DNA from 4 places in the Venatorbacter sp. C2-1 genome. Region 4 is predicted to be linked to each of the others. Evidence: predicted binding sites of a transcription regulator. Region 4 holds the regulator's gene; each other region holds the start of a gene.

Region 1 (5,054 bases), 1.2 Mb from region 4:
AGGTAATCCAGTCCGCCCTCAAGGTTTTCCATCCATACCGACGTGCGCTGCAGACGGTCGGCGGTGCGTACATAAAACATCAGTACGCGGTCGATGGTTTTAATCAGGGTTTCATCGTCCAGTTCGGTGGCAAATAAATCAGCATGACGCGGACGCATACCGCCATTACCACAGACATATAAGTTCCAGCCTTTTTCGGTGGCAATAACACCGATATCTTTGCTCTGTGCCTCCGCACATTCGCGGGTACAGCCGGATACGGCGAACTTAATTTTGTGTGGTGCACGCAGGCCTTTGTAGCGGTTCTCCAGTGCAATCGCCATCGATACACTGTCGAGCACACCGTAGCGACACCAGGTACTGCCAACACAGGATTTCACCGTGCGCAGCGATTTACCGTAGGCATGGCCGGTTTCAAATCCGGCAGCAACCAGACGCTCCCAGATCTGCGGCAGTTCATGTAATTGTGCGCCGAATAAATCGATACGCTGACCACCGGTAATTTTGGTATACAGGTCGTATTCTTTGGCAATTTCACCCAGCACGATCAGTTTATCCGGGGTAATTTCACCACCGGCAATACGTGGCACAATGGAGTAAGTACCGTCTTTCTGCATATTACCGAGGAAAATATCGTTGGTATCCTGCAGACCGATATGCTCGTCTTTCAGAATGTATTCGTTATGGAAGGAGGCCAGTACAGAACCGACCGTTGGCTTACAGATTTCACAGCCATGGCCTTTACCATGCCCCTGCAATACCTGAGCAAAGGTGGTGTAACCTTTAACACGGATAATATCCGCCAGCTCAGCACGGGTATAAGCAAAGTGTTCGCACAGATTGTTATTAACCTCAACACCAAGAGCCACCAGCTCAGCATCCATCACTTGCTTCACCAGCGCAGAACAACCACCACAGCCGGTCGAGGCTTTGGTCGCGTCTTTAATATCCCCCATGGTGCAACAACCGCCCTGCACCGCTGCCGCCAGATCACCTTTGGTAACATCAAAACAGGAACAGATCTGAGCCGTTTCCGGTAAGGCAGCAACGCCCAGTCCGACGGAAGCTTCACCATCCACCGCTGGCAGAATCAGTGCCGCCGGGTTACCGGGAATATCCATATCGTTCAGCATTAACTGCAACAGCGTACCGTAAGCCTCAGCCTCACCTACCAGCACCGCACCCAACAATTTTTTACCATCGGCAGAAACAATCAGGCGTTTATAGACTTCGGCAATATCGTCATTAAATACATAACTCTGACTGCCGGCAGTATGTCCGTGTGCATCACCGATGGAGGCAACGTCAACGCCCAGCAATTTAAGTTTGGTGCTCATATCGGCACCTTTAAAGGCCAGTGCCGGTTCTTCGTGGGTAATTAACGAACTGACAATATGTGCGGCACTGACTTTGGCCATCTGATAGCCGGGAGCAACCAGACCGAAAATTTTGTTATCCCACAGTGCGCATTCACCAATGGCATAAATATCGTCATCGGATGTCTGACAGTAATCGTTAATAACAATACCGCCACGTTCACCCAGATCCAGTCCGAACTGACGCGCCAGTTCATCCTGCGGACGGATACCGGCAGAAAACAGAATCATATCGGTTTCCAGAAAGCTGCCATCGGCAAAATTCATGCGATAGCGGCATTCCTGCCCGGCAACAATTTCTTTGGTATTTTTTTCGGTATGAACAGTAACGCCCAGATCTTCGATTTTACGGCGCAGTAATTTACCGCCGCCTTCATCCAGCTGTACGGCCATTAAACGCGGCGCAAATTCCACGACATGGGTTTCCAGACCGGCCTGTTTTAACGCATTTGCGGCTTCCAGACCCAACAGTCCGCCTCCCACAACAACACCGGTTTTACTCACGGCGGCCGAGGCAGAAATCGCTTCAAGATCTTCAATAGTACGGTAAACCAGACAGTGATCCTGGTCTTTGCCCGGAATCGGCGGAACAAAGGGGTAAGAACCGGTTGCCAGTACCAGCTTGTCGTAACCTTCTTTACGGCCACTGGCGGTGGTGATGGTTTTTTCATGGCTGTTAATGGCCACGACTTTATCGTTCAGGGTAAATACCACGCCCTGACGTTCATAATCATCTGCTGTGGTCAATGCCAGATCAGCGGCGGTATAGCCGGAAAAGTATTTGCTCAGCTGTACCCGGTCATAAGCCAGACGCGGTTCTTCTGAGAAGGTAACGAGTTCAAATTCGGAGGAATGTTCGGAGGTGGCAAGAGTGTTGATAAAGTTGTGTCCAACCATGCCGTTGCCAACGACGATAATACGCTTTTTGCTCATGGGATGGCCTCGCTATCGGGTCATAATCTGATTTCTCCTGTATTTGCATCGTTGCTCTATTTTCACACCACGCCGTTGCAGTGCAAAAACATCACAAGGGGTTTAGCAACATGAATGCCAAAGAATAAATTTGCCCTGTTTTCAGCAATCAACAGCCTGTTTATGGCGCCAGGCTGATTTTTAAATCGGGGAAATGCACCAGAAAACACCAGATAAACAACCGGTCGCCCTGATTAAGGGCAATAAAAAACGTATCCGGGATCACCTGAAGCCTGATGACAACACGAATCGCAGCAAGCCATTCGAAGCAGAGGCAATGGCACCTATGAAGGGCTATCGGTAATAAATGAGTGCACACGGCAGAATAAGGAAAGCACAATGTTTTGATTGGCAGACAGACGCAATGAAAGGGGCTGCGCTGAGATTGGATTCCTGCGATGCTCAGGCCGTTAAACGCTCACTCTGTGAAGCGGATTCGCGCACTCGCCACACCGGATTCAGAGAATTCCGCGTGTGGCTTTTTTATCCGTGTCCGGATGCCGCCGGCTGCTCAACACACACAACCTGATCACGACCAGCGGCTTTGGCTTCATATAATGCCACGTCCGCCTGCTCCAGCAGGGCATCTTCCATAACGCCGGGTAAGCAACGTACCAGCCCGCCGGAAAAAGTATAGGAAAAATCACTGAACGGGTTCTCGCGCAGTTCTTCGGCCAGCCGTTCAAAAGTCCGCCGGGCAACCGCCAGCGTCGTTTCCGGCAGCACCACCATAAATTCTTCCCCACCAATACGGCCAATAATATCGCCGTCACGCAGGCTGTTTTTTAACTGCAAAGAAAAATGTTTGATGACACGATCACCGACGGCATGGCCATAGGTATCGTTAATACGCTTAAAACGGTCCAGATCGAGCAGAGCAACGCACAGTTTATTGCCATAACGCTGACAGCGCAGCACCTCTTCCTGCAGGCGGCGCATAGATTCACGCCGGTTCAGCAGCGCGGTCAGCGAATCACGGGTCACCAGATTACGTACCATACGGCCGCGGCGGATTCGCGACTCTACCGCAAACAACAGATCAACCGGCTGCACCGGTTTGCTTAAAAAGACATCGGCGCCGGTACACATGGCCTGCACCTGAACTTTGGGGCTGATTTCGTTGGACAGGAAAACAATAGGCACGCTGATCAGATTATCCTGCTGGCGGATTACCCCCGCCAGCTCCTGACCACTGATACCGGGCATATACAAATCGAGCAGAATCAGATCAGGAATATGATTCTGCAGATACGGCATCAGCTCACTCATTGGCTGGGTAATCACATAGGTATGAAAACCCGCATCCTGCAGAGTGGAGGAAAGAAACTCGGCGACAGAAGGCTGATCATCAACAATCAGAACCTGATAAGGGTCGCGTTCATAGCGTTCGGTCAGGGCATTAATCTCCGCCAGAACCTGATCATCATTAACCGGCGTGGTAATAAAAGCCTGAGCCCCCATGCGGATGGCAATAATGCGTTCTTCCAGCCCGCTGGCGGTGCTGATGGCCAGCACCGGCAGATGCAGATTCTTCTGCGCCAGCTGTAGTACACGCTGCTGCTGCTTATCGTTAAGAGAATCAAGATTAACAATCAGGGCGCAGGTGTTATTACCTTCGTGATGCAGCAGGTGCGATATGGATTCCACTTCTTTCAGCCGGTAACCCGCCGCACGGATTTTTTCTGCCAGTGACGGCGGTACAGTACCAGTACCGAACGCCAGAATGGTGATCGGCATACCCGGCTGATAGTGCTGAATACGGCGATTCAGCAAAGGGATTTCGGCGAGCAGTCGCTTTATTCCGGGGTTATTTATTTCGTCAGTCATCACATACCGGGCCTTTCTGTACAAATTGATCCGGCACACCTGGAGCCGATCTTCAGAGTGTAGCAACGATTCTGCCTGCTTATAGCGCAAACTCAGGCAGTGCCTGCTAAATCACAGGCACCTTCGCACCAATTTGAGTCATAAAGACCAATCTGCGCTCCGCTAAAACGCATTTTTATTCTTTGCCGAATCAATACCGGCCGACGGAATACTGTGCCGTCCCGCACGGATGATCCATTCTGCGCCTTTGCTGTTATTTTTCAGGTTTGCCCGCAGGGTTGGCACTTATCTTGAATTGTCTTGAATAACGAAGCTGCCACTATCAGGCCGTTTCCGGCATCAACGCAGATGCCAACCGTCATACACAGCGCTTACAAGGCCTGTCGCGACGAAACGTATGTTGTGCAGAATGAGCATTGGCGCTCACAGGTAAAAACCTGTGGGCGCTTTTTTTTGGGATTTTTCAGAGTGGATTGCCAATGAGCGCCATTGAGCAGACAGCAACGCCGTTAACCGCCACACAGCAAACGCAGACCACCTGCCCTTACTGCGGTGTTGGCTGTGGCGTTGATATCAGCCAGCAGAATGGACAGCTGTTACCGGTCGCCGGAGACAGCCGTCATCCGTCTAACTTCGGCCGCTTGTGCGTAAAAGGTTCAGCGCTGCATGAAACCATCAGCCATAACGGCCGCCTGATGTATCCGCTCATGAACGGCCAGCGCAGCAGCTGGAGCCAGGCCATCAACCTTATTGCCGATAAAATTCAGCAAGTGATTCATACCCATGGGCCGGATGCCGTGGCCTTTTATGGCTCCGGCCAGCTGCTGACCGAAGATTATTACGTTGCCAATAAGCTGATGAAGGGCTTTATCGGCAGCG
Region 2 (5,054 bases), 490 kb from region 4:
AATTGATATCAGCAATGGCCGGGTCTGTGGTGTTGAGGCGTTGATCCGTTGGCCGCAGGCGGATGGTTCTTACATTACACCGGATGAATTTATTCCGCTGGCCGAGAGCAGTGGTGTTATTGCGGATATCGGCCACTGGGTATTACAGGAAGCCTGCGCGGCCTGTACGCGCTGGCGCCGGGAGGGACATTACGGGGTGGGGGTTGCGGTTAATTTATCTTATGTGCAATTCCGTGATGGCTCACTGGAGCGCAATGTACAGCAAGTATTGCAGCAGTCCGGCTTGCCATCGTCGGCGCTGGAGCTGGAGTTAACCGAATCGATGTTAATCGGTGAAGGCGATGATATCAGCCGTCAGCTAAGTACGATTCATAGTATGGGAGTGTCTTTTGCCATCGATGATTTTGGCACCGGTTACTCCAACCTGGGTTACCTGCGCCGCTTTAATGCCTCGCGGCTGAAAATTGATAAATCCTTTATTACAGCTCTGAGTGTCTCACAACGGGATGAGCCTCTGGTGCGTGCCATTATCCAGATGGCCGCCAGTCTGGGGTTACAGTCGGTTGCCGAAGGGGTGGAAGACGAAGCAACGCTGAACCTGTTAAAACAACTGGGGTGTGATGAAGCTCAGGGTTATCTCTGGTCGCAGGCACTGCCCGAGCATGAACTAATAGAATGGCTGAACGCTCATAACAGCCATCAGGAGTTACCGCATTCATCGGAATTGTGACAGACTCAAAGCCTTTCAATAATCAGCGGGAGTCTGTGTGAAACGACGTACTTTGCTTAAAACAGCAGTTGCTGTTCCTCTGGTTCTGGCAGGTGGTGCCGCAGGCGTTAGTGCTGTTGCCCGGAGTAAGGAATATGATCTGTCAGGGTTACTGCAGGAATTGCAGGCACTTAATGGTCAGCGTTTACGCAGTGGTACGGCCTGGTCGGTGAGTGAGGTTTTTCAGCACTGCGCGCAAAGTATCCGCGGTTCAATGGATGGCTATCCTCAGCATTATTCTTCCCTGTTTAAACACACCGCCGGCAGTGCGGCGCTGGCGGTATTCCGTGCTGCGGGTTCCATGCGTCACAATCTGACCGAAGGTCTGCCGGGTATGGTGGCAGCCGATCCGGCGCTGGAACAGGAGGTGGCATTGCAGATGTTGCTGGTGGCTCTGCAGGATTTTATGGCTTACAGCGCAGAGCTGGCGCCCCATTTTGCGTATGGTGAACTGGATAAAACAGCCTATGCGGCTGCGCATGAACTGCATATCCGCAATCACCTGCAGCAGATATTTCCCGCCTGATTTTCTGCACCAGAATGTACGGGGCTTAATAATATGCCCCGTTCTGATGCACGATATTTTCTTTTTTGCGCTTAAACCGCGCGCATATTTTCTGAATTATTTCTGATTTTTTCAGCGGCTGATTACAGGAAGCCCGCCAATACCGTGGTTTTGACTCACATTACGCCGACATAGTAAAAACTGGCACGACTGTCGCTCTGTAGCTTGTATACAAGGTTGAACACACTGGTAGTGCTATGAGCGACATCACATCAGAAAAATCGGGAAAATCATTACTGGGCTGGAGTCTTGGTGACTGGAATCAGGCCTATCGTAACGGCGCTAATGCCAGCGAATTGCTCAATGCATTACGGGCAGAAGTGCATCAGCAGGAAAGCTGCAACGGCGTGTTAAAAGAAGGCAGCGTCTGGATTGAACTGGCCAGCGAGCAGCAACTGGGAGCGCAGTTAATTCAGTTGCAGCAATTACTGGATGCCGCCGATGGCGATATGCAGGCGCTGCCGTTATACGGCGTTCCTTTTGCGGTAAAAGACAATATCGACGTTGCCGGTTTTGCGACAACCGCAGCCTGTCCGGAGTTTGCTTATGAGCCACCGGCGGATGCCACGGTGGTGCGTTTGCTGCGTAATGCCGGTGCCATTGTATTGGGCAAAACCAACCTCGATCAGTTTGCCACCGGGCTGGTGGGCAGCCGTTCGCCCTATGGTGCGGTGGCTAATCCATTTAATGAAGACTACATCAGTGGTGGTTCCAGCTCAGGTTCTGCGGTTGCGGTTGCGCGCGGTTATGTGCCTTTTTCATTGGGTACCGACACGGCGGGCTCTGGTCGTATTCCGGCAGGCTTTAATCATATCGTCGGGTTGAAAGCCAGTAAGGGGGCGCTCAGTACTCAGGGTGTTGTACCGGCATGCCGCAGCCTGGATTGTGTTTCTGTTTTTGCGTTAAACACCCTCGATGCCGAGCGCATTTTTGCATTGGCCGCGCAATTTGATGCGCAGGATGCGTATTCCCGCCCAGTGGGCAACCCGCCATTAAAAACCATCCGCCGGCTGGCGGTACCAGCCGATATGCCATGGTTTGGTGATGACGTACAGCAGGCTGCATTCACAGCGGCTTTGGCAAAAGCTGAAAGCCTTGGCTTTGAATTAGTCACCACCGATTTTTCGCCGTTATCTGAACTGGCTGCGCTGCTCTATCAGGGCCCCTGGGTGGCGGAACGTTATGCTGCCGTGGGTGAATTTATCCGGCAGGATTTACCCGGCATTAATCCGGTGGTGAAAAGTATTATTGCCGGTGGTAACAGCGGAACAGCGGTTCAGGCCTTTAATGCCGAGTACAGGCGTATGGAACTGCTGCGGGAAATTCAGCAGTTATTTCAGAGCTTCGATGCACTGCTTGTTCCTACCGCACCCTGCTTTCCAACTCTTGCAGAGGTCGAAGCCGAGCCGGTTAAGGTCAACAGCCAACTGGGTACTTATACCAATTTTGTTAATCTGGCCGATTTATGTGCCATCGCTTTACCGGCCAATTTACGCAGCGATGGGCTGCCTTTCGGTATCACGGTTATTGCACCAGCCTTCAGTGAAAATGCATTACTGACTTTTGCTGCGCACTGGCAGGCGGCGCTGCGTTTACCACAGGCGCCGGTATTACTTGGCGCACGTGATGACGAATCGGTGGTGGTGGCGGTGGTCGGCGCCCATTTAACCGGTATGCCGCTGAATCATCAGCTGACCAGCCGTGATGCAATATTGCTGGAGCAAACGCTGAGTGCAAAAAAATATCAGCTTTATGCCCTGGCCAATACAGTGCCGCCAAAGCCAGGCCTGGTGCGCATTAATGATGCATTACTGAATAGTGGCTCTGAAACAGGGCATGAAATCATTGTCGAATTGTGGCGAATGGACGTTGCCGCTTTCGGCAGTTTTGTTGCGGAAATTCCACAGCCCCTGGGAATCGGCACGCTGGAGTTAGCCGATGGCCGCCTGGTAAAAGGCTTTATCTGTGAACCGGAAGCGGTGGCCAGTGCAACCCATATCAGCGGGTTTGCTGGCTGGCGTGCGTATATCGCTCATCTGAAATCCCAGAGCGGAAATTAAGCATGTATCCAACGGATACTGAAGAAAAAAAGCGCCCGCTGAATCTGGCCGAGCGGATTTATCAGCAACTGAAAAACGATATCTTCGATTTCCAGTTGCTGCCCGGTGATCGCTTCAGTGAGAACGAAATTGCCAGGCGTATGCAGGCCAGTCGTACTCCGGTACGTGAAGCACTGTACCGGCTGGAGCGCGATGGGTTTGTGCAGGTGCATTTCCGCAGTGGCTGGCAGGTCCGGCCCTTTGATTTCCGTTATTTTGAAGACTTATACGACGTTCGCACCCTGCTCGAAGTGGCTGCGGTAAAACGCCTATGTGGGCGCGCCGGTCTTAAAGAACAGCTGGCCGGCTTGCTGACGCTTTGGTGCTGCCATGAAGGCCAACGGCTGAACGACAGTTCGCTGCTGGCAGAGATGGATGAAGACTTTCATTTTGCTCTGCTGGAGCTCAGCGGCAATCAGGAAATGGCGGCGATTCACCGTATGGTGTGTGAACGTCTGCGCATTATCCGCCGGCTGGATTTCACCCAGCAGGGGCGTATTACAGCGACCTATGATGAGCACTCTCATATTCTGAATTTAATGCTGAGTGGCAACGCAGAAGAAGCGGCCGGTTTTCTCAGCCAGCATATCGATGTCAGTAAAAATACCGTGCGCCATATTACCCTGCACCGCATTCAGGCAGCGAAGAGCCGCTACAACATTAATATCAGAGCAGATTAATGATTTATCCGGCCTGCACCAATGCAGTGAATATTTAAAAGCAGCTGAGCAATAACGGTGCGTGAATTTTCGGTAATGCGGGTTTATTCCTGTATATGGCACCTTGCTGGCTGAAAACTCTTAAAAAACAATTGGTTATAAGTTGGTACAGGCTTTGCTCTACAGGGAATGCTAACTCATAAATGGAGCTGATCAGCAGTAATCGGACTCCGGATAAAATCAAAGTACATTAAGGACGGACTCAAGATGAAAAAACTGGGATTAAACACGCTGTCAAAAGCGACCAAAGTTCTGGCGATGACCACTCTGGCTGCTGGTATCAGTCTTGCCAATGCCGCCGACACCATTAAGGTCGGTGTTCTGCATTCATTATCCGGCACCATGGCCATTTCTGAAACCACGCTGAAAGACACCGTGCTGATGATGGTGGAAGAGCAGAATAAAAAAGGCGGTTTGCTGGGCAAGCAACTGGAAGCTGTGGTGGTCGACCCTGCCTCTAACTGGCCTTTATTTGCGGAAAAAACCCGTGAGCTGCTGGAGAAAGATAAGGTCGATGTGATTTTCGGCTGCTGGACTTCCGTTTCCCGTAAGTCTGTTTTACCTGTTGTAGAAGAGCTGAACGGTCTGCTGTTCTACCCGGTTCAGTATGAAGGTGAAGAGTCTTCAAAAAATGTTTTCTATACCGGTGCGGCGCCTAACCAGCAGGCTATTCCGGCCGTTGATTATCTGATGAATGACGTTGGCGTTAAGCGCTGGGTTCTGGCCGGTACCGACTACGTTTATCCACGTACCACCAATAAAATTCTGGAAAGCTATCTGAAGTCGAAAGGTGTTGCTGCTAAAGACATCATGATTAATTACACACCGTTCGGTCATTCTGACTGGCAGACCATTGTCTCTGACATTAAAAAATTCGGCAGCGCCGGTGTTAAAACCGCAGT
Region 3 (5,054 bases), 530 kb from region 4:
CGAGCAAAGAGTTGCCCGACTGAATCATACCGTGGCGCACCTGCCAGAAGGTGGCCGCATGCAGGGCAATGACCTTATCCACAGGCTCAAAGCCCATCAGCGGGCGCACAAGCGTGCCACTGAAGGTCGATTGGGTAACCACCAGATTGCCTTCACACACCACCTCTTCAACCCCGATGGAAAAGTCTTCCATCGAGTTGCGGATAGTCTGAATCAGGGTCTCCATACCATCCAGACCCAGCGGCATATTCACCATGCTCGCATAGTAGGTGAAGTCGCGGGCAACCAGCGAACGCGCCAGATTAAAGCGCCCCTGATTCCAGGTCAGCTCAACAAAATTGTGTACCAGCTTTTTATTACTATCCAGACGCGCGTCCATGTCATTCTCCTGCAGTGCAGACATCCTTGCCTGCTGAATCACAGCCATTGGCCTTTTGCGCGATACTACGCAGCGGATAGTTATACTCTTAGGACAATTCGGGTCAATATGGCAAAAGTTGGAAATCAGACCGGGTTGGAATCGGACAGTAACCATTCCGCCAGCTGACGATAGATCTGCTCTCTGTGCTGCGGTGACTCATTCACCAGATGGTGCTGACCACCGGGCAACATCATCAGACGCTGACGGGGAAACTTCTGCGCCAGCAGTTTCAGATTATGACGCCAGGCGACGGTATTATCGTTATCACCCTGCACGATGGTTACCGCCAGTTCAGAAGCGGGTAATGCTTCAATATAGGGTATCCATTGCTTCAGGGCTCCGACCCAACGCACACTGAGGTGATGTGGCTGCAACGGGTCCTCCTCAGCGATAAAGCGCAGAAAATCGGTATCTGCCGAATTGGGATTAAACTTGCGCCGTACCTGACGCAGAAACAGGCTGACAAAGGTATGCACCAAACGTCCTCTGTACCAGCCTTTCGGGCGTACCAGAGGAGCCATCAGGGTAATGCCGGCAAAGGGGGATTGCGCTTTGGTCAGCTGGCGCTTGAGCAGATAATTAATAATGATGGCGCCACCGGTACTCTGACCGAAGACATACAACGGGCCGCCAAGGCCGCCACGGGTACGCTGCAGAATCAGGCTAAACACTTCGTCGTATTCCTGGAAACTGCCGATGGATGCGCTCTCGCCGCTGGAAAGTCCGTGCCCGGGCAGATCGAACGTCACCACATTCAGCCCCTGCTGCAGGCAAAAGCCAATCAGCGAACCGTACAGGCCAACATGGTCGTAGTACCCATGAACAACGATGGCAGTACCGCGCGGGTTCTGTGGACGCCATACCTGCACAGCTATCTGGTAATCAGCCGCCTGTATCAGCCCGGCAAAGTGACGCACGCCACTCAGCTCTGGAAAGTCCAGCCGGTACATCTGCAGATAAGCATCCATTTGCGCACCAGAGGCCGGCTCACGAAACTGCCAGTCCATCGGTTTAAGGGCAGAAACCAGACCGTTCTTACTCCAGCTCAGACTCACATTCAGCACTCCGGAAAATAACACCGACATACTAGGCGCTGACAGCAACGATGCCTAGCCACCCTTGCCGTTAAAGACTAAATAAGCCGCAGCAACAGCTTAACCAGCAGAAAAACAGCAATAAAAAAGGGCTCCGAAGAGCCCTTTTTACGATCTGGCTAAAGCGTATTACACGCTGTAGTACATATCGTATTCAACCGGGTGAGTGGTGTGCTCGACGCGGTAAACTTCTTCCATCTTCAGGTCGATGTAAGCTTCGATCATATCCTTGCTGAATACGCCGCCTGCAGTCAGGTACTCGTGGTCAGCTTTCAGGCTGTCCAGAGCTTCACGCAGAGAGCCACAAACCTGTGGAATCTTGGCTGCTTCTTCAGCTGGCAGATCGTACAGATCTTTGTCAGCTGCATCGCCAGGGTGGATCTTGTTCTTAACGCCGTCCAGACCAGCCATCAGCAGAGCTGCGAAAGCCAAGTATGGGTTAGCAATCGGATCCGGGAAACGCGCTTCGATACGCTTGCCTTTTGGAGACGCAACGTAAGGAATACGGATAGAAGCAGAACGGTTACGGGCAGAGTAAGCCAGCATTACCGGAGCTTCGAAGCCTGGGATCAGACGCTTGTAAGAGTTAGTACCTGGGTTGGTGAACGCGTTCAGGGACTTAGCGTGCTTGATGATACCGCCGATGTAGAACAGGGCAGTTTCAGACAGGCCGGCATAGCCATCACCAGCGAACTGGTTTACGCCGTCTTTCCAGTAAGACATGTGAACGTGCATACCGGAACCGTTATCACCACAGATTGGCTTAGGCATGAAAGTAGCGGTTTTGCCGTAAGCTGCTGCAACGTTATGGATAACGTATTTCAGCATCTGCACTTCGTCAGCTTTCTTAACCAGAGTGTTGAACTTAACACCGATTTCGTTCTGACCGGCGTTCGCCACTTCGTGGTGGTGAACTTCAACGTCCAGACCGATAGCTTCCAGAGTGTTACACATGGCCGCACGGATATCGTGGTGGCTGTCTACCGGAGGAACCGGGAAGTAACCGCCTTTAACGCGTGGACGGTGACCCAGGTTGCCGCCTTCCATCACAGTCTCAGTGTTCCAGGCTGCTTCGGAAGAGTTGATTTTGCAGAAGCTGCCGGACATGTCAGAGCCCCAGCGAACATCGTCAAACATGAAGAATTCTGGCTCTGGACCGAAGAATGCAGTATCACCCAGACCAGTAGACTTCAGGTACTCTTCAGCGCGCAGTGCAACAGAACGTGGGTCGCGGTCGTAGCCCTGCATAGTGGCAGGCTCGATGATGTCGCAACGCAGAACCAGAGTGGCGTCTTCGGTGAATGGGTCCAGGAAGCTGGTGCTGTCATCCGGACGCAGGATCATGTCGGATTCGTTAATGCCTTTCCAGCCAGCAATAGAAGAACCGTCGAACATCTGTCCGGTTTCGAAGAAATCTTCGTCTACATAACGCGCAGGAATAGTAACGTGCTGTTCTTTGCCTTTGAAATCGGTAAAGCGCAGATCAACCCACTTTACATCGTTTTCTTTGATTAAATTCAGAGTGTTCTCTGACATCTCACTGTCTCCAGATGCTGGTTCAACTTGATACGGGGTTTAGCCCCGGCTTGCCATGCTCAGTATTGGAGCAAGTAGTGTGCCATTTTATCTTATGGCGTAGCCCGCATGAAATCAGGGCTGCAAAACAACAAACAGGCACTCACTGCACCAAAATAAATCACAACCTGAACCAAATGCACCATTTTAGCGCGATGGCGTGAGGTGAATACGCTAGCCAGTACAAGCCTGCACATTATAGGTTCACTTGAACACCGCAGTACATGGGATTCGGCACAAAAACAGCGCTTTCATTTATCCCCTGATTAATGCCGGCAGAAATGTCCGCAGAATATGCTTGCAGTGGCGAAATTGATGTCACGCTGACGACCCGTTTCAGGTATAATCGCGCCTCATTTTTTGTACAAACTTTCACCAAGGCCATTCTTGTGATCGACAACCTCAGAAACATCGCCATCATCGCGCACGTTGACCATGGCAAAACTACCCTGGTCGACAAACTGCTCGAGCAGTCCGGCACCCTGGACCGCAAAGATCAGGGCGGCGAGCGGGTCATGGACTCCAACGACCAGGAAAAAGAGCGTGGTATTACCATTCTGGCGAAGAATACCGCTATTAAATGGAACGACTACCGCATCAACATCGTTGACACCCCAGGACACGCCGACTTCGGTGGTGAAGTGGAACGGGTTATGTCGATGGTTGACTCCGTCTGCCTGCTGGTAGACGCCGTTGACGGTCCGATGCCACAGACCCGCTTCGTTACCCAGAAAGCCTTCGAACGTGGCCTGCGCCCGATCGTGGTGATCAACAAAATCGACCGCCCGGGTGCGCGTCCGGACTGGGTCATGGACGAAATGTTCGACCTGTTCGACCGTCTCGGTGCAACCGAAGAACAGCTCGACTTCCCTGTTGTATATGCCTCTGCCCTGAACGGTATCGCCGGTCTGGATCCTGACAACATGGCTGACGACATGTCACCCCTGTTCCAGATGATCGTTGACCACGTAACCCCGCCACCGGTTGATCTTGACGGCCCGTTCCAGATGCAGATCTCCGCTCTGGATTACGACAGCTATGTTGGCGTTATCGGTGTTGGCCGTATCGCCCGCGGTAAACTGAAGCCAGGTACCGATGTACAGATCGTGTCTGCCGAAGGCAAAACCCGTAAGGGTCGTGTGCTGGAAGTTAAAGGTTTCCATGGTCTGCAGCGTGTTGCTGTCCCTGAAGCCAATGCCGGTGACATCGTTTGTATTTCCGGTATCGACGGTCTGAGCATTTCCGACACTCTGTGTGATCCTTCTAAAGTAGAAGCCTTACCTCAGCTGTCTGTTGATGAGCCAACCGTATCCATGACCTTCCAGGTAAACGATTCTCCGTTTGCCGGCCGTGAAGGTAAGTTCGTAACCAGCCGTAATATCAAAGACCGTCTGGAAAAAGAACTGATTCACAACGTGGCTCTGCGTGTTGAGCCAGGCGACACTCCGGAAAAATTCAAAGTATCCGGCCGTGGTGAACTGCACCTGTCCGTTCTGATTGAAACCATGCGCCGCGAAGGCTTCGAGATGGGTATCTCCAAGCCGGAAGTTGTGCAGAAAGAAATCGACGGTGAGATCCAGGAGCCTTACGAGCAGGTTGTGATCGACATCGAGGAAGAGCACCAAGGTTCCATCATGGAAGAGATGGGCAACCGTCGCGCCGAGATGACCAACATGGTGCCGGATGGCAAAGGCCGTGTGCGTCTTGAGTTCATCATGCCAGCCCGTGGCCTGATCGGTTTCCGTGGTCTGTTTATGACCATGACTTCCGGTTCCGGCATCCTGACCAACATCTTCGACCATTACGGTCCGGTGCAGACCGGCCTGACCTCTACCCGTCACAACGGCGTACTGGTGTCCATGGTTCCGGGTAAGATTCTGGGCTATGCCCTGTTTACCCTGCAGGAACGTGGTCGTCTGTTCGTTGCTCCGGGTCTGGAAGTGTACGAAGGCATGATCGTTGGT
Region 4 (5,054 bases):
CATCCGGGCGGCTCACTTGGCCGCCGCCTGCTGTTGAAAGTGGAAGACATCATGCACAGTGGCGATCAGATTCCGGTGGTTTCCCCTTCCGCCACGCTGTCTGAAGCCCTGCTGGTTGTAACCTCCAAAGGTCTGGGCATGACCACCGTGCAGGATAACGGCAAGCTGACCGGTATTTTCACCGACGGTGACCTGCGTCGTGCCATTGATCACGGAGTTGATATCCATACCGCCACCATGGCCGATGTGATGACCGTCGGTGGCAAAACCACCACGCCAGGTACCCTCGCTGCCGAAGCGCTGAAGCTGATGGAAGACAACAAAATCAACGCCCTGGTCGTTAAAAATGGCGACGACACGGTTGGCGTCATCAATATGCACGATCTGCTGCGCGCGGGCGTAATCTGATGCGCAAGCGTTATCTGCTGTTACTGCTGACCCTGATCTTTGGTCTGGCTCTGCTGGCAGTGGATCGCTACACCCAGGAGCAGACGCCCCCCCTGAGTGAGCTGCAGAATCATGAACCGGATTACTATGGCGAAGGCCTGTACAACCGCCAGTACGACAGTAATGGCGAATTACAGCAAACCTTTGTTGCAGCACGCTCAACCCATTATCCGCAGACGAAAAGCACCCTCTTTACCGGGCCGCTGCTGATGTCAGACGATGATGATGGCCAGACCTGGCAGGTCAATGCCCGCGAAGGAACACTACAGGATAACGAGCAGTCGCTGCGCCTTATAGGCCAGGTCGAAATCCGGCCGCTCGATCCGGCCGACGCTGCGGACGATATTCTGATCGAAACCAGTATCCTGACCTACCACAGCCGCCAGCAACTGGCCGAGACTGATCAGCCGGTAACCATTACAAGCCCGCAAACACATATCAATGCAACCGGTATGACACTGGATATCGCGCGTCAGCGCATGGAATTCAAATCACAGGTGGATAGCCGCTATGTTCCGCAATAATCATCGTTTTCTGGCCGGCCTGTTTGTCCTGTGCAGCGCAGCCTCTGCTTATGCCTTACCCGACGACTGGCAGCAGGAAATGGTCATTCTCTCTGACCACGCTGAGCTCGACCGCAAGGCTGGCGTTGTTATTTATGAAGGCAATGTGATTCTGACCCAGGGAACCCTGCGCATCGAATCGGAGCGCCTGCTGATTATCCGCACCGATAGCACACTGGAAAAAGCCGTTGCCGAAGGGACAGCGAAAAAACCGGCACGCTATCAGCAACAGATCAATCCGGGAAAACCCCTGACCAAAGCACACGGCCAGCGCATTGATTACTTTGCCCGGCAACGTGAAGTCAACATTCAGGGCAATGCTCAACTGCAGCAGGACGGCAACCTGTTCAGTGGTGAGCGCATCCTCTATGACATGACCAAAGAAACCGTCAGCGCCAGCGGCGGCACCAGTACCTCCGGCCAGACTGGTGGTAATGGCGAAAAACAACGAATCAAAGTCGTAATTCAGCCACAGGCTCCGGCAGAATCTGCCACCGATAACAGCAAGCCAGTACAGGAACAGCCATGAAGACCCTGAAAGCCGAAAACCTGGCGAAAAGCTATAACGGCCGGGAAGTGGTAAAAGATGTATCCATGTCTGTGCAAAGCGGTCAGATCGTTGGCCTGCTGGGACCCAACGGGGCCGGTAAGACCACCTGTTTCTACATGATTGTGAATTTGGTGCAGGCCGATAAAGGCCGCATCAAAATTGACGACGAAGACATCAGTCATCTGCCGATGCACGGCCGGGCGCAGAAAGGCATTGGCTATCTGCCGCAGGAAGCCTCCATTTTCCGCAAATTAAGTGTGGCCGATAATATTCTCGCCATTCTCGAAACCCGCAAAGACCTCAACCGTGCACAGCGTCTGGAAAAACTGGAAGAGCTGCTGAATGAGTTTCATATTCAGCATATCCGCAGCAGTCTGGGCATGGCCTTATCCGGTGGTGAACGACGCCGGGTCGAGATTGCCCGCGCGCTGGCGGCTGAGCCGTCCTTTATTCTGCTTGATGAGCCGTTCGCCGGGGTTGACCCGATTTCTGTAGCTGACATCATGGACATCATCCGACAACTCAAGGCACGTGGCATCGGCGTACTCATTACGGACCACAACGTAAGGGAAACTCTGGCTATCTGTGAGAAAGCCTATATTGTCGGGGGTGGCCATATCATCGCCGAAGGCACCGCTGAACAGGTATTGGCCAGCGAGCAGGTACGCAAAGTGTACCTGGGTGAGGATTTCCGCCTGTGATGGCAAGCCCTGCTGCAGGGAAGTGGCTGATGATCCAAAGCAAAGGAAGATGCACAAAAGATTCCAAGGTTTACCGCTTGGCGTATAATGCACAGACTATGCCGATACTGAGTGATTACTGAACTTTTATGAAAGCGTCTCTTCAGTTAAAGATGGGTCAGCACCTGACCATGACCCCTCAGTTGCAACAAGCCATCCGCCTGCTTCAGCTGTCTACCCTCGATCTGCAGCAGGAGATTCAGGAAGCCCTCGATTCCAACCCGATGCTCGAAGTAGAAGAACACGAGCACGATGACCTGCCCGATCTGTCCCGCAACAGCGATCACGACACCAGCAGCAGCCACGAAGTCAGCAGTCAGGACGACAGCCACAACGACACTCCGGAACTGGATGAACAGTGGTCGCAGGAGCAATTGCCCGACGACCTGCCGGTCGACAGTCAGTGGGAAGATACTTACCAGACCACCGCCAGCGTTGCCTCCGGCAGCAGCAGTAACGCCATCGACGACGATTTCGATTACGACTCGCGCCACGCCAGCACCGAAGATCTGCAGGATCATCTGCTGTGGCAACTCAATTTGACCCCGATGTCAGATACCGACCGCGAGATCGCCCTGATGCTGATCGACGGCGTGGATGACGACGGCTATCTGCACACCACCGTCGAAGACATTCTGGAAAGCATGGACCCGGCTCTGGACGTCGAAGAAGACGAAGTCATGGCCGTCCTCCACCGCCTGCAGCAGTTTGATCCGGCCGGTGCTTTTGCCCGCGACCTGCGTGAATGCCTGTTGCTGCAACTGCAGCAACTGCCACCCGATACGCCCTGGCTGAACGAAGCCAAAATGGTCATCCGCGATTACATCGAACTGCTCGGCAGCAAGGATTATCCGACCCTGATGCGCAAAACCAAATTGCGCGAAGACGACCTCAAAGCCGTACTGCGGCTGATTAAAGAACTGAATCCCAAACCAGGTGCCGGCATCAGCGCCGAGCAGGCCGAATATGTGGTGCCCGATGTGCTGGTACGCAATATCCGCGACGAATGGCGGGTTGAGCTGAATCCGGATATCGCCCCCAAGCTGCGCGTTAACGCCGATTACGCCTCACTGGTACGCCGTTCCGATAACAGCACCGACAACGCCTTCTTGCGCGACCACCTGCAGGAAGCGCGCTGGTTTATCAAAAGTCTGCAAAGCCGCAACGAAACCCTGCTGAAAGTAGCCACCAAAATCGTCGAATATCAGATTGAATTCTTCGAACAGGGCGAAGAAGCAATGAAGCCGCTGGTGCTGCACGATATTGCCGAAGCCGTTGGTATGCATGAATCCACCATTTCCCGGGTAACCACCCAGAAATACATGCACACGCCACGCGGAATCTTCGAGCTGAAGTACTTTTTCTCCAGCCATGTCAGTACCGATGGCGGCGGCGAATGTTCCTCCACCGCAATCCGTGCCATGATTAAAAAACTGATTGCTGAAGAAAATGCCCGCAAACCGCTGAGCGACAACAAAATCGCCGCAGTGTTGGGTGAAAAAGGCATTCAGGTGGCACGGCGCACGGTAGCCAAATACCGTGAGGCTATGATGATTCCGCCTTCGAACGAACGTAAACAATTGATTTAAAAAACAACAAGCCAGCAACAAGGAGTCTGGACATGAAGATTAATATCAGCGGTCACCACGTTGACGTTACCGAATCTCTGCAAGCGTACGTAGACGAAAAAATGTCCAAGCTGGGACGCCACTTTGACAACATTACCAACGGCCAGGTAACCCTGACCGTTATTAAAGAGCGCATGATTGCTGAAGCGACTATTCACGTCAGCGGTGCCGACCTGCACGCCAGCGCTGAGCACGATGATATGTATGCTGCAATCGATCAGATGACCGACAAGCTCGACCGTCAGGTACTGAAACACAAAGAAAAACTGGTGGCGCGGCAACACGGACAAGGCTGATTAATGGACATTCGCATCGAGGATATCCTCACACCGGAACGCAGTCTGATAGATGCTCCGGTTTCCAGTAAAAAGAAATTACTGGAGTACCTGGCAGGTTTTATCGCAGAACAACTCAGCGACAGCTCTGCCGACGATATTTACGAGCGATTACTCAGCCGTGAACGCCTCGGCAGCACCGGGATTGGCGAAGGTATTGCCATTCCCCACTGCCGGCTGAAGCAGTGCGACCAGGCGATGGGCGTACTGCTGCGTCTGGTGGAGCCGGTGGATTACGACGCCATTGACCGCAAGCCGGTCGATCTGGTGTTTGCTCTGCTGGTTCCCGAAGAAGCTACTGAACAGCACCTGCAGGTTCTGGCGATGCTGGCACGCAACTTCAGCGAGCCGGCCTACCGCGAGGCACTGCGCAAAGCGCCGGATGCGCAACGGTTTTATCAGCGGGCGCTGAGCGGACAACCGGGCTGACATCAGCCCAACGGGCAATGGAGGAGCACAGCAATGCGTTTAGTGGTGATCAGCGGCCGGTCCGGCTCAGGAAAATCCAGTGCTCTGCACGTACTGGAAGATCTGGGCTTCTACTGCATTGATAACCTGCCGGTCGCTTTGTTGCCAGCGCTGGCCCGCCAGACCGAAAGCGAAGAAAAACTGGCCAAAGTCGCCGTCAGTGTTGACGCCCGCAACCTGCCCCATGCCTTCGACAATATCCACGATGTACTGCACCAGCTACCCAGCGAAGAATACCAGCTGGATGTCGTCTATCTCGACGCCAGCGAAGAAGTGCTGCTGCAGCGCTTCAGCTCCACCCGGCGTAAGCACCCACTAACCAG

The links. Region 4 encodes sigma-54, which starts transcription at its own class of promoters, with help from an activator protein. Its sites were predicted from a motif close to TGGCACNNNNNTTGCTNT; they were not measured.
Region 1: nirB (nitrite reductase large subunit NirB) is a predicted target of sigma-54. The motif match lies at 2,412-2,429, and genes of this name have one in related genera.
Region 2: atzF (allophanate hydrolase) is a predicted target of sigma-54. The motif match lies at 1,477-1,494, and genes of this name have one in related genera.
Region 3: glnA (glutamate--ammonia ligase) is a predicted target of sigma-54. The motif match lies at 3,119-3,136, and genes of this name have one in related genera.

The regions. Positions count from the first base shown of each region.
Region 1 covers NZ_CP094879.1:1,885,841-1,890,894, reverse strand. The annotation lists gene nirB (nitrite reductase large subunit NirB) at 1-2,309, opposite strand, end outside; gene MT343_RS08365 (diguanylate cyclase) at 2,832-4,175, opposite strand; gene MT343_RS08360 (nitrate reductase) at 4,655-5,054, shown strand, end outside.
Region 2 covers NZ_CP094879.1:167,654-172,707, forward strand. The annotation lists gene MT343_RS00700 (putative bifunctional diguanylate cyclase/phosphodiesterase) at 1-730, shown strand, start outside; gene MT343_RS00705 (DUF1569 domain-containing protein) at 768-1,295, shown strand; gene atzF (allophanate hydrolase) at 1,532-3,394, shown strand; gene MT343_RS00715 (GntR family transcriptional regulator) at 3,397-4,113, shown strand; gene urtA (urea ABC transporter substrate-binding protein) at 4,411-5,054, shown strand, end outside.
Region 3 covers NZ_CP094879.1:123,962-129,015, reverse strand. The annotation lists gene MT343_RS00530 (ester cyclase) at 1-403, opposite strand, end outside; gene MT343_RS00525 (alpha/beta hydrolase) at 505-1,476, opposite strand; gene glnA (glutamate--ammonia ligase) at 1,645-3,051, opposite strand; gene typA (translational GTPase TypA) at 3,480-5,054, shown strand, end outside.
Region 4 covers NZ_CP094879.1:655,381-660,434, reverse strand. The annotation lists gene MT343_RS02910 (KpsF/GutQ family sugar-phosphate isomerase) at 1-408, shown strand, start outside; gene lptC (LPS export ABC transporter periplasmic protein LptC) at 408-971, shown strand; gene lptA (lipopolysaccharide transport periplasmic protein LptA) at 958-1,539, shown strand; gene lptB (LPS export ABC transporter ATP-binding protein) at 1,536-2,261, shown strand; gene MT343_RS02890 (RNA polymerase factor sigma-54) at 2,390-3,889, shown strand; gene hpf (ribosome hibernation-promoting factor, HPF/YfiA family) at 3,922-4,224, shown strand; gene ptsN (PTS IIA-like nitrogen regulatory protein PtsN) at 4,228-4,692, shown strand; gene rapZ (RNase adapter RapZ) at 4,726-5,054, shown strand, end outside.